4 regions of the Mesorhizobium sp. Primo-A genome follow, and region 4 is predicted to be linked to each of the others. Evidence: riboswitches for the same ligand, from Rfam matches in the RefSeq annotation. Region 4 holds a riboswitch; each other region holds the start of a gene.

Region 1 (4,699 bases), on a different contig from region 4:
GGTGTCACGGCCTCCACGGTGGCAGCGGCGCCGTCTTCCGCCGGCGGCGAGAACGGCGCCGGGATCTCCTCCACGGCAGGCGCGGCAAAGCTTTCCTGATGGTATTTCGCCATGTCGAAGCCGGCTGCGTCCAGCATGCCGCGCACGGCGCGCATGAAAGGATCGGGGCCGCAGCAGAAAATCTCGCGCTCGCGGAAATCGGGCGCCAGCAATGGCAGCCGGATCGCGTCGATGCGGCCCATATGGCCGAACCAGCCCTCGCGGCTCGACCGCTCCTCGATCATGAAGCCGAGCGACAGCCCAGGCATGCGGCTGCCGAGCAGTTCGAGCTCCTTGCGGAAAATGATCTCTTCCGGGCGGCGCGCGCAGTTGACGAAGCCGACATCGGTCCATGGCGCGCAGTCGTTCAGCCAGCGCAGCATCGACATCATCGGCGTCACGCCGGAACCGGCCGAAATGAACAGGTATTTGGCGGCCGGGTGGCTGTGCAGCGAGAAGTCGCCGGTCGGCCCATAGGCCTTGACGTGCGAACCGGGCGTCAGATGGTCGAACATCCAGCGCGTACCGGTGCTGCCCGCCTGCGCCTTGACCGTCACCGCGATCGAGAACGGCCGCGACGGCGAGGACGACAGCGTGTAGGTGCGCATCAGCGGCCCGTCCGATGTCGGCAGTTCCAGAGTCACGAACTGCCCCGGTTTGTAGCGGAACCAGGTCTGGTTGTCGGAGCGGAAGGTGAAGGTCTTCACGTCAGGCGCTTCGTCGCTGACGCCGATCACTTCCAGCACCTGCAGCCTGTCGTTCCAGGGCGTCATCTGGTCGAGATGGCGATAGAGGCCAAGGTCCGTCATCGCATTCATCCTCTTGTCCCCTGGGCTAGGCGACGCTGCGCAGGGCCGGCCGGCCGCCTTCGGCAAGGCGCGGCCCGATGAACGACGCGTACCACTCGACGAACTGGATCACGCCGCCCTCATGCAGCTCCGAATAGGGGCCTGGTTCATAGGCCGGCGACAGGATGCCGAAGGCGTTTTCCTCGACGATGCGGCGGTCCTGGTCGTTGGTCTCGGTCCAGACATGGGTGAGCTCAGCGAGGTCGTAGTCGACGCCTTCGACCGCATCCTTGTGGACGAGCCATTTCGTTGTCACTGCGGTTTCCGTGGCACTGATCGGCAGCACGCGGAAGGTAACGGCGTGGTCGCCGAGGATATGGTTCCAGGTCGTCGGATAGTGATAGAGCAGCAAGGAGCCGATGCGGTCGGTTGAAACGCTGTCGGACAGGTTCTTCTGGACCGCCCGTTTTCCCGTCATGGTGTAGCTGACGGCATCGCGCAGCAGCGGCGCGCGGGTGGCGCGGTACTGCCCTGCCGGATCGATGCGGAATTTGCTCGGCAAGCCTGATGCCTCGCATCTGGCCCAGTGTGCGACCATTTCAGGGTCGCTGTCGGCGCCATGGACGCCGGTTATGGTTGGAGCCTCGGGGAAGGTCTTGCACAACTCGGGATGATTGGCGGCGCAGTGGTAGCACTCGCGGTTGTTTTCCCAGACCAGCTTCCAGTTGCCCTTCTCGACGATCGTGCTCTCGAAGGCGATCTTTGCTTCACGCAGCCGGTGCGGCAAAAGATAGGGTTCGATCATCGCCCGCATCGGCGCGAAATCTGCCGGTTCCTTGGCCAGGCAGATGAAGATGTAGCCGCCGACGCTCTCGCAGGCGACCGGCTTCAGGCCGAAATCACTCTTGTCGAAACCGTCGGCCATCTGGCGGGCAAACAGCAGGCGGCCGTCCAGCTCGTAGGTCCACTGATGATACGGGCAGACGAGCTTTGCCGCGGTACCCTTCTCCGTGTTGCACACGCGGCTGCCGCGATGGCGGCAGGAATTGTGGAAGGCGTTGATCTTGCCGTGCTGGTCGCGGACAAGGACGACCGGATAATCGCCGACCTGCACGGTGATGTAGCTGCCCGGCTTCGGCAGTTCGCAATCATGGCCGATGAACAGCCAGTCGCGATACCAGATCAGCTCCATGTCGAGCTTGAAGTAGTCCGGATCGGTGTAGAAGGGCTGCTCCAGCGAAAAGCCTTGCCGGCGCCCCTTCAGGAGCCTCAGCATGTCGTTGCGGATATCCATGTCCTGTCCTCGTTCCTAAGGACTGAACTGGTGGTGACGGAGGAAGGATTGAAGCGCAGGCCGGCTGTGTGCCGGACATGCGCTATCCACCTCTTGACCGCCCACCGCGATCAGTCGAGTCTAAAAATCTCGGGCTGGTTTCCGGGCTCTGGAGTTGTCCTTGCGGACCATCGCGACACCTTCCCAGGCGGTTGCCCAGTGGTCTCCCGTTGCGACTTGAACTCCACCACCGTTGCGGGGGCAGCGCCGGATTCTGACCGGCTTCCCAATTCTCCGCCTCGTCGTCACGAAGCGGCACCTGAGATGGTATGATCTAACCACGATCGCGGGCGCGCCGTCGGCATGAAAACGACATCGTATCCATGCGGCGCGACACGGCATGCGAAACGCTACTGCAGCTCGTCGCGGGCCGAGATCCCACCTCCCGGGCGGCCATTTGCCGGCTGCGATCTTCCCGAATCCGACCCTTCGCGGGGGGTCAAAAAAGGTTAATGGTTTCGAAAAATGACTATTAGTTCGCCCTAAAATCGAACCGAACGGTTCGTTTCTGTTGACGGTGCGTGCAGGACGGTGTGAACGCTGGGCCTCTGAAACAGTCAGTGATCCATCAGGTGGCTACACCTAACACACTGATATGAAGAAGAAAAATGCATCCCTAGATTCCGTTGGCACAATTTCAAGGTGTGGATTCATGGTCCACACGGAACAACTTCGTGATTGGAAAAGACGACCTTGCCCTCCCACATCGGGGCTGTCCGAACGACGCGATTTCATTTCCAAGACACGCCGCTAGACGGACGGAAAAAAGACGATACTGGAGTACCAAAAATGAAAAAGATCATTCTCACTGCCGCAGCCCTTCTGGCCATTTCCGGCAGCGCCTTCGCTGGTAGCGACCACTACGGTTCCAACGCCGCGGCAGCCACTGCTGTCGACAGCTCGTACACCGCTTCGACCAAGAAGTCGGAACCGGCTGCTCAGGCGCCTGCCCAGGGTGCTGACCGCAACCTCTTCGGCAACAACTAACAGCCGATTCCCAGTTTCCCGGTCGACGGCGGGCTCGCCCGCCGCCCTGGCGAAATTCAGACATTCAGGAGTATTCAAGATGAACAAGATCCTCATTGCTGCCGCCGCCGTTCTGGCCATCACCGGCAGCGCTTTCGCGGGCAGCGACAACTACGGTTCGAACGGCCCCAACCAGCCTGCCGCCGCTGTGGACCAGTCGTACACGGCTTCCACCAAAACCTCGGAACCGGCTGCCCAGACGCCCGCTCAGGGCAGCGACCGTAACCTCTTCGGTCGCTAACAACCAATTTCGCAACCGACGGCAGCTGTGTCTGCCGTCCTGGCGAAATCCAGAATTCAGGAGACTAAAATGAACAAGATCCTTATTGCTGCCGCCGCCGTTCTGGCCATCACCGGCAGTGCCTTCGCCGGCAGCGACAATTTTGGCTCCAATGGTGCCAATCAGCCTGCCGCCACGACTTCGGTCGACAGCACGCGCACCTCTTCGGTACGCAACACCGGTTCGCCGGTCTACAAGCTGCTGAACTCGTCGGGTGACACCACCCAGAAGTCTGCTCCGCAAGGTGCCGACCGCAACCTCTTCGGCAACAACTAACAACCGAAGTCGATCTCCAAGTCAAAGAGCGGCGGGCCCGGCCCGCCGCTCTTTTTTGTGCCTGACACGGTAATTGCGGTTAAGCCGCCTTTGCTTCCACTTCATGCAACGCGAAAGAACGTCCATCCGCGTCGAAGATATGCAGGTCCTCGCCATTGGCGCTCAGCCGCAATGTCGAGCCGCGCTTGACCTCGACATTGCCGGGCAGCTTGGTCACCAGCGGCAGATCGGCGCGGCCGATGTCGACATAGACAAGCTGCACCTCGCCGAGTTGCTCGACATAGTCGACCGTCCCCTCGAACAGATAGTCCGCGCCGCTGGCGATGATCAGGTCCTCCGGCCGCACGCCAAAGCTCACCGCAGCGCCCTTTGCCGAAGCCGGCGTCGCAATCGGCACGGTCGCCTTGCGTCCGCCGACATGGCTGACGACGGTCGGGTTTCCGGTCTTTTCGATGGTCGCCGGCAGGATGTTCATGGCCGGCGAGCCGATGAACTGGGCAACGAACAGATTGCCGGGCTTCTTGTAGAGGTCCATCGGCGTGCCGACCTGCTCGATATGGCCGTCCTTGAGCACCACGATGCGGTCGGCCAGCGTCATCGCCTCGACCTGGTCGTGGGTAACGTAGATCATGGTCGTGTTGGGCATCGATTCCTTGAGCTTGGCGATCTCGATGCGGGTGGCGACGCGCAGCGCGGCGTCGAGGTTCGAAAGCGGCTCGTCGAACAGGAACACCTTCGGATTGCGCACGATGGCGCGGCCGATGGCGACGCGCTGGCGCTGGCCACCCGACATCGCCTTGGGCAGGCGGTCGAGATATTTGGTCAGCTGCAGGATCTCGGCGGCCTGGCGCACGCGGCGGTCGATCTCGGCCTTGTTCTCTTTGCCGATCTTCATCGAGAACGCCATGTTGTCGTAGACGGTCATGTGCGGGTACAGCGCGTAGGACTGGAACACCA
Region 2 (4,699 bases), on a different contig from region 4:
GCGGTGCTGAAGGCGTTTCCGGATGCCGATCTGCTCTACGGCAAGCCGATGCCGATCGGTGCGGCAAGGGCTGCGCTGGTGAAGGGTGATGCCGACTGGTCGCGTGTCTGCTGGCTGATCGACAGCGAGGAGAGACTGGCGGAATACGGTGCTCTCGCTGACGAACTCGGCATCGGCCTGCGCATCGCTTTCGAGATCGATGTCGGGCTGCATCGCGGCGGCTTTGCTGATCCCGCGGCCTTGTCGAAGGCGTTGAGCGCGTTGCCGGCCCGGCTGCATTGCGAAGGCGTCATGGCCTACGAGGCGCATGCGCCGCTCATTCCCGGCCTTTTCGGCGGACCGGCAAAGGCATTGGCGGAGGCGTCGGCGCAGGCTGCGGCGTTCGTCGCCTGTCTCGGCGCCGACCAGCGCCGTATCCTCAACATCGGCGGCAGCAAGACCGCGCTGCTTCATCGTGGCGGCGCGGCCAATGAAGTGTCGATGGGCTCGGCCTTCGTGCTGCCCAGCGACTTCGATACGCCAGGCCTAGAAGGCTTCCAGCCGGCGGCCTTCATTGCCACGCCGATCCTGAAAGTGGTCGAGCCGATGCTGCCTGGCCCGCCGGCCGTCACCCGCCTGCTGCAGGCGCTCGGCCGGTTTCCGCGCAAGGGCTGCTATCTCTATGGCGGCAAGTGGATGGCCGAGCCGGTCTTCCCCCAAGGCATGAAGACGAACGGCCTGCTCGGCCTGTCCTCCAACCAGCAATTCATGGGCTTGCCCGCCGATGCGGCCGCAAGGCCAGGCGACTACGCGTTTCTAAGGCCGACGCAGAGCGAGGCCGTGCTGCAGCAATTCGGGTCGATCGCCGTGTTTTCCGGCGGAAAGGTCATCGATCGCTGGCCGGCGCTGCCGATGGCGTGATCGAGCTACGCCTTCACCGGTACCCAGATCTCCAGCCCGCCATTGCCGCTGTGGGCATCGAACTCCGGTCCATAGCGCTCGAATTCCGGTGCATCCGCGATTTCGTGACCGGAGTCGGGCAGCCAACTGTTCCAGATCGTGTTGATCGTCCGGCGGATGGATGAGATGTGCTCGCGGTGCGAGAACACCGCATATTTCTGCGCCGGCACCCGCACCCGATAGAAGTCCTTCGGCAGATCCGCAAAGCCGGACACTTCGACGCCGACGACATAGTCGAAATTGCCCGCGTCATCGCCGTTAAGGCAGACGCCGTAGAAAACGCCTGAGATCTCGCCGGGGATGTTGCCGATATAGGGTGCAAAACGCTGCCACTGCATCGGAATCCCGGCGCTGGTTTCGCAGCTGTAGCGTTCGCCGAGGCCGGCGATCAGGAACGGCCGGCTGGTCTCGAAGCGCGGTGGTTCGAGATTGGTGAGGAAGGACTGGTCCATCAGGATCGGCTCCACGAGGTCGAGGTTGTTGGTCGAGCCTTGCGCGCGCACCAGTTCCGGCGTGGTGCCGAACTGATCGCGGAAGGCACGGGTGAACGCCTCATGCGAGTTGTAGCCGGCGTCGAGCGCGACGACGAGGATGTCGGGCGCTCCGCCGGCCAGCTTGCGCGCCGCCTCGGTCAGCCGGCGTGAGCGCATGTAACCCATCACCGAGCGGCCGGTTGCGGCGCCGAAGGCGCGCGTCACATGAAAACGCGACACGCCGCTGCTTTGCGCGACATCGTCAAGCGAGATCGCCTCCGGCAGATGGCTCTCGACGAACCACAGCGCTTTCTCGGTCGGGTTCATGGGGCTCCTTTTCGCATTGGCCGGATCATCTTGGCGTTTCCTGGCGCGGCCAGTTTGATCGAAATTGCGCATTCCGTGCAATCTGCGCCGATCCCATGGGCTTTCGCTTGACAGCGGGCCGCGTCATCTCCTAAGAATGTTATGTTATTACATAAAGTGAGCGTGCAATGCCTGTTTCCCTTAGCTGGCCCACCACTTCGTCCGAGAAATCCATTGCGAAGCGTTTGGTGGAAATCTACGCTGAAGTGGTGATGGTCCCCGAGCCGAAAGGCGAGGGGTGAAAAGGGAACACGGTGAGGCCTGTTCAGGTCGAGGCCGTGGCTGCCCCCGCAACTGTAAGCGGCGAGCAAAATCCGTGAATGCCACTGGCCGGCAAGGCTGGGAAGGCAGGATGGCGCAACGACCCGCGAGCCAGGAGACCTGCCATCACTGAGTTGACCGGACGGGGTGTGCCGGGAGGAAACGCGAATCCCGGCCTTGTCGGCCGGTTCGCCAGCTTCCTTCCGTCGCCAGTTTTGGAAAGTGACGGAAAGTTGGACGGCTCCATCGATCATCGCATCACCATGCTCACACTTTGCCGTCCCCGCAATCCGGCGGGCTGCAGCCGATGAGCGCAGCGCTTCTCGAAGCCCATGACCTCTGTGCCATGGCGAATGGGCGGAATCTGGTCCAGGCGGTCAGCTTCTCGGTGGCCGCTGGCGATCGCCTTGCCATCATCGGTCCCAACGGCGCCGGCAAGACGACGCTGCTGCGCATGCTGTCGGGCATGCTGCGGCCAAGTTCCGGCGAGGTGAAGCTTGGCGGACGCGGGCTGGACAGGATTTCGGCCGCCGAGCGGGCGCTGCATATCGCCGTTGTCGGCCAGACCGACCAGCCCGATCCGCGGCTGGCGGTGATCGATTATGTCGAGCTTGGCCGGGTCCCGCACGCCGGGCTGCGGCGCAGGCGCGAGGAACGCGATATCGCCGTCGAGGCGCTGCGCCGGACCGGCCTGCTGCCGCTGCTTGGCCGCACCGTCGGCTCGCTGTCGGGCGGCGAGCGCCAGCGCGCCCAACTGGCGCGCGCCATCGCCCAGCAGCCCAAAATCCTGTTCCTCGACGAACCGACCAACCATCTGGACCCGCGCGCCCGCGGCGAACTGCTCGACCTCGTGGCAGGCTTTGAGATGACGGTGATCGCGGTGCTGCACGATCTGGCGCTGGTAGCACCCTTCGCCACCAGGGTGGCGGTGATGAACCATGCCCGTCTGCAAGCGCTCGCCGCACCGCGCGAAGCGCTGGCCCAACAGCTGATCCGCGAGATTTTCGGCATCGATGTGCTGCGCCTGCGCCATCCAACCGAGGATCGAGAGTTGACGGTGTTCGAGGTTCCGAACCGTGCCGCGCCGCCGTCGTGATTGAAGCCGTTCCATAGTCGACCCGATCCCACCCACAAGGAGCATACCCGTGAAACGCCTCGCTTTTTCGCTTGCCGTCTCGCTGCTGACCTCGACCGCCTTCGCCTTCCCGGTAACCGTCGACAGCTGCGGCAAGCCGCTGACCTTCGACGCGCCGCCGAAGCGCGCTGTCATCCACGATCTGAACATGGCTGAGATGGCTTTCGCGCTGAAATTGCAGCCGTCAATGGTCGGCCTGACGGGCATCACCGGATGGTACAAGGTCGGTTCCGAATTCAAGGCAGAGCAGGGTTCGATCCCGGAGCTGGCGCCGAAATATCCGACGCTCGAAAACCTCGTGGCCGTGGAGCCGGATTTCTTCTTCGCCGGCTGGTACTACGGCATGAAGCCGGGTGGCGAGGTGACGCCCGACACGCTTGCCCCGCACGGCATCAAGACGCTGGTTCTGACGGAAAGCTGCGTCCATCTCGACAAGAGCCGCCCCGCCGCCTCGATGGACCTGCTCTATGGCGACGTCGAAAAGCTGGGCAAGATCTTCGGCAAGGAGGCCGAGGCTGAAAAGCTTGTCTCTGGCTGGAAGGCGCAGCTCGCCGACATCACCGCCAAGGTCGGCAGCGCCAAGGGCACGCGGGTGTTCCTCTACGATTCCGGCGAGGACAAGCCGTTCACCGCAGGCAAGTTCGCCATCCCCAGCGCCATGATCACTGCCGCCGGCGGCGACAACATCATGGCTGACATGGACACCAGCTGGGGCAACACGGATTGGGAAACGGTGGCGTCGCGCAATCCGCAATTCCTCATCCTGCTCGATTACCAGGACGGTGGCGGCTACAGGAAGCTGCTCGATTTCCTGAAAGCGCATCCGGCCATGAAGGAGACAGACGCGGTCAAGAACGAGCGCTTCGTCGCCCTCCGCTACGCCGAGCTGACGCCTGGACCCGCCAACATCGAAGCGATCGACAAGATCGCCAAGGCCATGCACCCGGAAGCATTTTGAGCTTGCGCCATCCGGCATTTGCGTTGGCCATGCTGGCGGGAGCGGCGGCGATCGCCGCTCTCGCTCTGCTGTCGATCGCCTATGGCTCGACGCTGATCCCGCTGGCCGACGTTGTAGCAGCGCTTGGCCGCGCAATCGGCTTAGGCGGGCACGACGTGTCCGGGCCGGTCGGCAAGATCGTCGTCGATCTGCGGCTGCCGCGCACGATCCTGGCCATCTGCGTCGGCGCGGGCCTCGGCGTCGTCGGCGCGCTGCTGCAGACAGTGACCCGCAACGATCTCGCCGATCCGTTCCTGTTCGGCCTGTCGTCGGGCGCCGCCGCCGGTGCCGTTTCCGTCATCACCGTCTTCGGCGACAGCTTTGGCATCTGGACGTTGCCGGTCGCGGCCTTCACCGGCGGCATATTGGCCGCCGGCGTCGTCCTGCTGCTGGTCGCGCGGGTGAGGGGCCAAGGGCCGGAGCGGCTGATCCTCGCCGGCCTTGCCGTGTCCTTCATGTTCACCGCCTTGACCAACTACCTGGTCTTTGCCGGCGACCAGCGCGCCGCCCACTCCGTGTTGTTCTGGA
Region 3 (4,699 bases), on a different contig from region 4:
CAGCATGGCGAGCACGCTGGACGGCACGTCGAGGCCGACGGCATAGCCGGTTCGACCAGGAGCGCTAGGGTAATCCGGGATTAGGATGGCCAGCTTGCGCCCGGCGCGGGGTGTCTCCTGCAACTTGATGAAGGCCGCGACGCGGTCAGCGACCTGCGCCACGCGATCCGGTTCCGGCCGGTTGGCGAAGGCGCGGTGGCCGAGTGCGGGATCGGTCTCGGTCTCGCCCTTGAAGGAAATGGCGCCGGCGAGGACGCGGCCGTCGAGTTCGGGCAGCACGACATGCATGGCGAGGTCGGCGGGTGCCAGGCCACGCTGGTTGTTTTGCCAGATGTCGCGGCGGGTGGTGGCGACGATGACCTGGAAGACAGGCACGCCGGCGCGGTCGAACAGCGTTTCGATGCCGGGTTCGGCGCCTGAGGCGAAAGCGGTCGCGGTGATGATGGCGGCGGGCTTCAGCGCCGTCAGTGCTGTTTCCACGAAGGCGAGGGAGGTTGGGTCCTTGAGGCTGGAGACGAAGATCGGGACTGGGTCGATGCCGCGCTGCCGCAGCGCTTCAACAAGCGCATCGATGGGCGCGACATCGGCGGCCAGCAGCATCGAGCGATAGAACAGGATGGGGATGATAGGAGCGTTGACGTTGTAAGCGCCAGCATTCGATAAGTCCGGCTTCTCCACAACTCCACATCCGGGCACGTAAAAACCAGCTTTCGGCACCACCACCGGGCCGATCACTTCCGCATCCTGTCCCGCCAAGCCCGCCAGCCTGCGCACCAGCGCGCTCATATTCGCCGGGCCGCCCTCGCGGAAATAGTCGAGCAGGCCGTCCAACTCCTCGCGCGGCAGCGTCGAGGCTTCGATCAGGCGCAGATCCTCGTCGCGGCATTCGCCGGGCAGCAGCGCCAGTTTTATGCCGCGTTCGCGGGCGGTCGAGGCAAGCTGGTCGCAGCCGTAGCGCCACCAGTCGTAGCCGCCGAGGATGCGCACGAGGATGATCTTGGCATGGCGGGCGACGCTGTCGACCCAGAGGTCGACGGACATGGGATGGCGCAAGTCGCGCAGTGCGGCCAGCCGCATCGAGGGCAGGCGGTCGGCATCGGTCCTCCACGCCGCCGCCAGTCCGGCGAGGTCGCTGTCGGTGAAGGACAGGGCCACGATATCCGCCGGCGTCTGCCGCAGATCGACCGGCTCGGCGAGGTCGTCGAGCGAGGCGGATGTCGTGGTTAGGATGTGCATCGCAATCCGTGTCCGAAATCAGCCGGCGAGTATACGCTCGATCGCCGGGCGGTTCAGCCCTTTCAGGCCGATGACGACGAGGCGCGAGCGGCGGTCATCCTCAGCGGTCCAGGCGCGGTCATAGTAATGATTGACGCGCGGCCCGACGGCCTGCAGCAAGAGCCGCATCGGCTTGCCGCCGACCTCGACGAAGCCTTTTACGCGCAGCACGTTCTCTTCTTCGGCGACGGTGGCGACGCGCTTTGCCAGCTCGTCCGGATTGGCGATCGAGGCAATGTCGACGATGAACGTGTCGAAGTCGTCATTCTCGTGGTCGAATGCGCCGTCATGATGGGACTTGCGGTTTTCGATGTCGTCCTCGACGGCCAGACCGAGCCCGAGCAGCACGGAGGGATCGACCTTGCCATGCGAGGTCGGCACGATCTTCACTGCGCGGGCGGAGTGTTCGCCAACGATGGCATTGGCGCGGGCGGTGCCGGCGGCGTCCATCAGGTCGCTCTTCGACAGGATGATCAGGTCGGCGCAGGCGATCTGGTCCTCGAACACTTCTTCCACCGGATCGTCGTGGTCGAGCGTCTCGTCCCCGGCGCGCTGCGCCTGGAGGGCCTCCATGTCGTTGGCGACGCGGCCTTCGGCCAATGCCGGTCCGTCGACCACGGCGATGACGCCATCGACGGTCACCCGGCTTTTCACGCTGGGCCACTGAAAGGCCTGGACCAGCGGCTTGGGCAGTGCCAGGCCCGAGGTTTCGATCAGGATATGGTCGACCCTCGGCGTCAGCGACAGGATTTGGTCGAGCGCCGGGACGAAGTCGTCGGCGACAGTGCAGCAGATACAGCCATTGGCCAGTTCGACGATGTTTTCCTCGGGGCAGGTGTCGATACCGCATCCCTTGAGGATCTCGCCATCGATGCCGATGTCGCCGAATTCGTTGACGATGATGGCGATGCGCTTGCCGCCGGCGTTTTCCAGGAGATGGCGGACCAGCGTCGTCTTGCCGGCGCCGAGGAAGCCAGTGACGACGGTGCAGGGAACGCGGGATACGGAAGTGGTCATGGTCAATCCTTCAGCATGTCGATGGGTGGAATGCGGGCCACGAGGCCGCGCTTGAGGCTATCGGGGCGGCCACGCCACGGGATCAGGCCATCTTTCGAGGTGGCGAAGAGCTTTGCGCCTGTCACGAGGTCGGCGCCGCTGGTCGCGGTCAGGTCGCCGAAGACATAGCTCCAGCAACCGTCGCGCAGGATCGCGGCGCTGAGGCGCCGCTTGCAATTGCCAAGGCATTCGACGCTGCGGATGCGGATATCGTCGCCAGCGGCGGCGCGGCGCGTGTCGTCCGTCAGCAACTCGCCGGCGCGGGGATGAGCGTCGGAGCCGGTCTCATTGCGGCAGGAGCCGCAGACGATGATGGTGACGCCGGCCAAGGCATCATCATGGCCGGACGAAATATCCGCTGTGCCAGCCGAAAAACTGCTGTCGTGGTCCAAAGATCGGGCTCCTTGCCCGGAAACCCGCCGGGCGATCGGATTCTACAGTCGCAGACGGCAGGTCTCCTGGCTCGCGAGTCATCGCCTTGGGTAGCCGCCTTCCCGGGAATTCCCAGTGGTTTTCGGCCTTGGCTCTTCGCTTACAGTTGCGGGGACAGCCGCGGATTTGGGATTTTGCCCCGCACCGCATTCCCTCTTAGCCCTTGCCGTTGCGGGCAAGGGACCATCTGGAACCGGATTTAGGCTTTTGCGGGCGGCGGTGTCAACGCGAGCTTACGACACGGCTATGTCGGCCAGCGCCGCGCCCAAATCGCCGGCAGGCGTCACTTCGATGCGTTCGAGCCCGAGCCAACCTTGCATCTGCTTCAATTCCTCGAACAGCTCCGCAGCGGTTTCAGGCGGCGCACCGGGCTCGGCATAGGCCGCATGGACCCGCAGTATGCTGGCCGGGCGATCGGCCTTGAGGTCGACGCGTGCCACGATCCTGTCGCCGAGCAGGAACGGCAGGACATAATAGCCATACTGCCGCTTGTCGGCAGGTGTGTAGATCTCGATGCGGTAGTGGAAATCGAACAGCCGCTCGGTGCGCGAGCGCTCGAAGACGACCGGATCGAAGGGTGCCAGCAAGGCGCGGGCCTCGACTTTGCGCGGCAGACGGGCGTCCCGGTGAAGATAGGCCGGCTTGTCCCAGCCTTCGACACGCACCGGCAGCAACTCGCCCGTTTCAACCAGTTCCTCCAACCGGCCTTTCATATCGGCCGGCGACAGGCGGAAATAGTCGCGCAAATCGCTTGAAGTCGCCACGCCGTGGGCGCGGGCGGAAATGCGCAGCAATTCGCGGTGCGCGTCCTCAGGCGTCGGCACCGGCAGATCGAGGATCGCCTGCGGCAGCACGCGCTCGGGCAGGTCATAGAAGCGCTCGAAACCGCGGCGGTGCGCCGTGGTGATGCGGCCGGCCCAGAACAGCCATTCGAAGGCGTGTTTGGCATCGCTCCAGCCCCACCAGCCGCCCGAACCTTTCTGGCCCTCCAGCGCGGAAGCGGCGATCGGGCCGCGCTCGGCGACCTCGCGGTAGATCTCTTCGATGTAGGCGGCGTGCTCGCGGCCCCATTTGGCGAGACCCAGATACATTTCCTCGCCCCGCTCGGCGCGCTGCATGCGCCAGCGCATCAGCGGGTATGTCTCGACCGGCAGGAAGGACGCCTCGTGCGCCCAGTATTCGAAAACCGTGCGCTTACGCGTCACGGCCGCGTTGTCGAGCAGCGAGAACGGGTAGGGGCCAAGGCGCGAATAGAGCGGCATATAATGAGCGCGCACCACCGCGCTGACGGAATCGATCTGCAACAGGCCGGTGCGGGAGAGCGTGCGGGCAAAATGCCGGCGGTCGGGCGTGCCGGTCGGGCGAGGATCGAGGAACCCTTGGGCGGCAAGGGCGATGCGCCGGGCCATCGGGAGCGAGATCTTTTCCTTCATGCAGGTATCACTTTGACGTGTTTTGACCGAGGGTCGAATGGCTGATTCCAACCCATGCTAGCAGGGTTTTGGCAGCATTCATGTCAGGAGAGAAAAGTGGAGTAAAAAGCGAAGGAAATCAAACAGGAGCGGATCGGACCAGTTTGCCGCGATATGCCGTCCAGGTCGATGTTTTGAACAAGGTTTGACTTGCTTCGCTGGAAGTGCTGCGCTAACCCTCGCCGCGTTGCAGCATAGGCCCTTAAAACGGTTCAGCGGTTAAACTGTCACGCTTCCGCATTAGGGTCCGGTGCTGTAATCAACGTGGATTGGCGCCAACGGAAAGCCGAGCATGAACGCACTCTTGAGCTCATACCTGCCCATCGTCCTGTTCATAGGCGTGGCGCTGGTTGTCGGCCTGGCGCTGCTGGCCGCGCCCTTCCTGGTGGCCTACCGCAATCCCGATCCCGAAAAGCTTTCCGCCTACGAGTGCGGTTTCAACTCGTTCGACGACGCCCGCATGA
Region 4 (4,699 bases):
ATGATCGCCGAGACGCGCGCAAAGCTGATCGCGGCGGCCCGCCATGCCTTCGGCACAACAGGCTATGCGGAAGCCTCGATGGATGATTTCACCGCTTCGGCCGGGCTGACGCGCGGCGCGCTCTATCATCATTTCGGCGACAAGAAGGGGCTGCTGCAGGCGGTCATAGCCCAGATCGACGGCGAAATGGCGGCGCGCATCAATGAGGTCGCGTCGAGAGCGCCGACCCGCTGGCAGCATTTCGTCGACGAGTGCTCGACCTATATCGAGATGGCGCTGGAGCCGGAAATCCAGCGCATCATGTTCCGGGATGGCCCGGCCGTGCTGGGGGATCCAGCGCAATGGCCGAATGCCAGTGCGTGCATCGTGTCAATGACCGACCATCTGACCGCGCTGCAGGAGGAGGGGGTCGTTGTCTCGAGCCTCGACCCCGAGACGGCCTCGCGACTGATCAACGGAGCGAGCAGCCAGGCAGCGCAACGGATCGCCAATTCGGACGACCCCGAAGCGACGTCCAAGAAGGTGGTGACGGCGTTCAAGCAACTGCTCGAAGGCCTGCTCAAGAAGCCGGATCCGCAGTCGAATTGAAGTTCCCACCGGAGCTTTTCGTGCCGGCAGCTGTTCCCGATAGGAATTTTTTCTTGACACCTGCCCTCAGCTAAGGTACATATTCGTCCATGGTGCTGATTTGCGCCGGTGACCCGCCGCACAGGCGGGTTTTTCGTTTGATGCTCCGTCAGACAATGCGCCGGCGAAAGGCTGCGAAAGAAAACCGTTGCCCAGAATTCGTCGCCCTGTGGTGCCAGGGCCGGCAATTGACAATCGCCGGGTTGAGTTCATCCTCTTCCACCATCTCTGAGGCGGAGGGGCACATGTGGGATTTCGAGATCGGCCGGTCGGTGTCCATCATGATGCGGACCTGGCCGTTCATCGTCTTTCGTATGATCGTCTATTTCGGCATCACGCTGGCCTACATCATGGCGACCGGCACCGGTGCCTCGGTCGGCTATGGCGTCGGCCATATCTCCACCGATCCCGACGGGCCCATGTCCTTTGCCCTGTGGGGCGGCGTGGTCGGGTTTGGCATCGTCTCGATCGCGGTCTACTGGATCCGCGAATACATCCTCTATATCGTCAAGGCCGGCCACATCGCCGTCATGGTTCATCTGATCGACGGCCGCGACATTCCCGGCGGTCAGGACCAGATCGCCTACGCCAGGGATGTCGTCACCCAGCGTTTTGCCGAGGCCAATATCCTTTTCGTCGTCGACCAGCTCGTCAAGGGTGCCATCCGCGCCATCACCGGCCTGCTCGGCGGTATCGCCGCCTTCCTGCCGATACCGGGCCTGAGCGGCCTGGTCTCCTTCATCAACACGGTGATCCGCCTGTCGCTGACCTATGTCGACGAGATCATCCTCGGTTACAACATCCGCATCAATTCAGCCTCACCCTTCGAGACGGCGCGCCAAGGCGTCGTGCTCTATGCCCAGAACGGCAAGGTCATGGTCAAGAACGCCGTCTGGCTGGCGGTCATCATGTGGGGCGTGTCGTTCGTCATCTTTCTGATGATGCTGGCGCCTGCCGGCGCCATTCTGTTCCTGATGCCCGGCCAGCTCGCCGGCTGGGCCTTCGTGCTCGCCATCGTCTTCGCCTGGGCATTCAAGGCGGCCTTCATCGAGCCTTTCGCCATCGCTTGCCTGATGCAGGTCTATTTCAAGACCATCGCGGGCCAGGTGCCGGATCCGGCCTGGGACGCCCGGTTGGCCGAGGCGTCGTCGAAGTTCAGGGAGCTCAAGGACAAGGCGCTCGCCTCCTTCGGCGGTTCGCGCTGGGGTACGGCCGGCGCCACACCCTGATCGGCCGGGCAGGTGGTGTCTGGTGAGGCAGAAACGGTGTTGAGGCGCGCCACGGTGGACTTGAGCTGTGTCTCGCCTTGCCCGGAAAACGTCTCGCTCATGATCAGTTCCGGCAGCGGCAGCCGCCGTCCCCAACCATGCGTTTCAAGGTCCGGTTTGGAAGCGAACTCGGAAACACGGCCGACGCAGAGATAGGCGATTGGCGTTACGTGATCCGGAATGGCCAACAGCCGCTTCAGCGCCTCAGCCTCGATGATGCTCACCCAGCCGACGCCAACGCCCTCGGCACGCGCGGCCAGCCAGAAATTCTGCACCGCGCAGACGGTGCTGTAGAGATCCATCTCCGGATTGTGCCAGCGTCCCAGCGGCGAACCCTTCGAGCGCTGCCGGTCGCAAGTGATGCAGATGTTGAGCGCGCTCTCGCAGATGCCTTCCAGCTTGAGCTTGCGGTACAGCGCCTGTTTTTCCGCCTCGATCGCCGGCAGTTCCTGCTCGCGCGCGGCCAGGAACAGGTCGCGCACCTCCGCTCGTCGTCCGGCATCGCGAATGACAATGAAATTCCATGGCTGCATGAAGCCGACCGATGGCGCGTGATGGGCGGCAAGCAGCAGCCGCGCCAGCACGTCGTCATCGATCGCGGTGGGCAGGAAATGGCTGCGCACGTCGCGCCGCGTGAACATGGCGCGATAGACCGCATCGCGCGCATTCTGGTCGAATCCATCGTCAATGGCAGCGGTCATATGTTCCGGCATCGCTTGTCCCCTTGCGATTGCAGATTCAAAACGGTCAGAGCGTACTTTGTGCGTCCAAATGGACGCACGTCGCTCTGATGCCACCCGCCCGACCATGCGGATGACGATGCCTGCCAGGCCGGTCTTCTGGCTTGGGATCAACCCGCGTCCGGTGCCTTCCCGTCATCGACAGTGGCATTTACCGGCGCGGTCCCCCTCACAGCGTTGGGCACGCCACGGAATTCAACCGTGTTCCCGATTCTCCCGCTTGCGGCGGGCACCAGGCAGTGCCAAGGACTTTACGCCGAAGCGCCGGCGAGGCCAATGCCTGCGGCGACACGAATGGACGCAGGCGCGATTTTCCCCAGTCATCGGCCGCCCGTGCATGGCCTTTGTCGATCCGGGTCACTAGATTAGGACGATGACCACCCGTCTCTACACGCATCCGATCTTCCTCGAGCATCTCACGCCGCCCGGACATCCCGAGCGGCCCGACCGCCTGCGTGCCATCGAGCGCGTGCTCGACGAGGAAGCCTTTGCCGGGCTCGATCGTATCCAGGCGCCGGAAGGCGACGAGGCCACCATCCTCTACGCGCATCCCGCCGATTTCGTCGCCCGCGTGCGCGCCGCCATTCCCGACGAGGGGATTGCCCGCATCGATGCCGACACCACTGCCAGTCCGAAGAGCTGGCAAGCGGCGATCACCGCGATCGGCGCCGCCAACGCCGCCGTCGATGATGTCTTTTCGGGCCGCGCCGACAACGTCTTCGTCGCCGCCCGGCCGCCCGGCCATCATGCCGAAAAGACCACGGCCATGGGCTTCTGCCTGTTCAACACGGCGGCGATCGCGGCGCGTTATGCGCAGAAGAAACACGGTGTCGAGCGCGTTGCCATCGTCGACTGGGACGTGCATCACGGCAATGGCACGCAGGATATTTTCTGGGACGATCCCTCGGTGCTCTATTGCTCGACACACCAGATGCCGCTTTATCCCGGCACCGGAGCGAAGACCGAAACGGGCGCCGGCAACATCGTCAACGCACCGCTGGCGCCGCAGACCGGCAGCGAAGTGTTTCGCGATGCCTTCCTGTCGCGCGTCCTGCCCGCGCTCGACAATTTCGCGCCCGACCTGATCATCATTTCGGCCGGGTTCGACGCGCACCACCGCGATCCGCTGGCCGAGATCAATCTGACCGAGGATGATTTCGATTGGGCGACCGGCCAGCTGATGCAGCGCGCGGCACGCCACAGCGGCAACCGGCTCGTCAGCCTGCTCGAGGGCGGCTACGATCTGCAGGGATTGGCATTTTCGGTCGCCGCCCATGTCGGGCGACTGATGAAAGGATGAACGATGGCTGGTGAGACCAACGAAGACGTCAAGGCGATGAGCTTCGAGCAGGCACTCGATGCGCTGGAGAAGATCGTCGATGATCTGGAGCGTGGCGACGTGCCGCTCGACCAGTCGATCAGGATCTATGAACGTGGCGAGGCGCTGAAGGCGCATTGCGACCGGCTGCTGAAGGCCGCCGAGGACAAGGTCGAGAAGATCAGGCTGTCGCGCGACGGCAAGCCGGTTGGAACGGAGCCGCTCGACGCGGATTGAGGCCGGTCCGAACGATGGCCTCGCCTCACCGGTTTTTGGACATGATCATGATCGAGGATATAACTCGTTGCGATTGAAACAGCTCAAGGACAAGAGGAGATACGGAAGCGATGTGCAGAAACATCAAGACCCTGTTCAATTTTGATCCGCCGGCAACCAATGACGAGGTGCGCGACGCGGCCCTTCAGTTCGTCCGCAAGCTGAGCGGAACGACGCGACCCTCGAAGCAGAACCAGCACGCCTTCGATCATGCCGTCGACGCCATCGCGGCCTCGGCGCGCGAACTGCTCGATTCCCTGGAAACCCATCAGCATCCGCGCAATCGCGAAGAGGTGGCGGCCAAGCTGCGGGCAAAGGCGGCCATCCGCTTTGCCTGATGCGGCCAGGCGGCCTTCGACCACCGACAAGGAGAGTCCATGAGCTTCTTCCCCGGGAAAGACCCTGAGGTGGGCGATGCGTTCGCCAGCGATCAGATCGAATTGATGGTCATTCCGAACGCCAAGGACATC

The links. A riboswitch is a leader RNA that binds a small molecule or an ion and turns the genes downstream of it on or off. The one in region 4 is predicted to bind cobalamin.
Region 1: another riboswitch for cobalamin. It lies ahead of EOC83_RS10220 (aromatic ring-hydroxylating dioxygenase subunit alpha); the one in region 4 lies ahead of bluB (5,6-dimethylbenzimidazole synthase).
Region 2: another riboswitch for cobalamin. It lies ahead of EOC83_RS11515 (ABC transporter ATP-binding protein); the one in region 4 lies ahead of bluB (5,6-dimethylbenzimidazole synthase).
Region 3: another riboswitch for cobalamin. It lies ahead of EOC83_RS15665 (DUF1636 family protein); the one in region 4 lies ahead of bluB (5,6-dimethylbenzimidazole synthase).

What each region holds. Positions count from the first base shown of each region.
Region 1 is NZ_RZTG01000004.1:408,651-413,349, forward strand. It holds gene EOC83_RS10215 (hybrid-cluster NAD(P)-dependent oxidoreductase) at 1-848, opposite strand, end outside; gene EOC83_RS10220 (aromatic ring-hydroxylating dioxygenase subunit alpha) at 874-2,121, opposite strand; cobalamin riboswitch at 2,236-2,438, opposite strand; gene EOC83_RS10225 (DUF680 domain-containing protein) at 2,950-3,147, shown strand; gene EOC83_RS10230 (DUF680 domain-containing protein) at 3,227-3,427, shown strand; gene EOC83_RS10235 (DUF680 domain-containing protein) at 3,497-3,742, shown strand; gene ugpC (sn-glycerol-3-phosphate ABC transporter ATP-binding protein UgpC) at 3,822-4,699, opposite strand, start outside.
Region 2 is NZ_RZTG01000005.1:183,584-188,282, reverse strand. It holds gene EOC83_RS11525 (alanine racemase) at 1-900, shown strand, start outside; gene EOC83_RS11520 (AraC family transcriptional regulator) at 906-1,739, opposite strand; cobalamin riboswitch at 1,975-2,182, shown strand; gene EOC83_RS11515 (ABC transporter ATP-binding protein) at 2,347-3,135, shown strand; gene EOC83_RS11510 (ABC transporter substrate-binding protein) at 3,185-4,132, shown strand; gene EOC83_RS11505 (iron ABC transporter permease) at 4,162-4,699, shown strand, end outside.
Region 3 is NZ_RZTG01000008.1:32,244-36,942, reverse strand. It holds gene cobN (cobaltochelatase subunit CobN) at 1-1,236, opposite strand, end outside; gene cobW (cobalamin biosynthesis protein CobW) at 1,255-2,292, opposite strand; gene EOC83_RS15665 (DUF1636 family protein) at 2,295-2,723, opposite strand; cobalamin riboswitch at 2,762-2,966, opposite strand; gene EOC83_RS15660 (winged helix-turn-helix domain-containing protein) at 2,997-4,196, opposite strand; gene EOC83_RS15655 (NADH-quinone oxidoreductase subunit A) at 4,528-4,699, shown strand, end outside.
Region 4 is NZ_RZTG01000012.1:271,529-276,227, reverse strand. It holds gene EOC83_RS23245 (TetR/AcrR family transcriptional regulator) at 1-588, shown strand, start outside; gene EOC83_RS23240 (hypothetical protein) at 873-1,856, shown strand; partial or broken gene bluB (5,6-dimethylbenzimidazole synthase) at 1,979-2,596, opposite strand; cobalamin riboswitch at 2,707-2,887, opposite strand; gene EOC83_RS23230 (histone deacetylase family protein) at 3,009-3,935, shown strand; gene EOC83_RS23225 (exodeoxyribonuclease VII small subunit) at 3,939-4,190, shown strand; gene EOC83_RS23220 (DUF2277 domain-containing protein) at 4,301-4,567, shown strand; gene EOC83_RS23215 (pirin family protein) at 4,607-4,699, shown strand, end outside.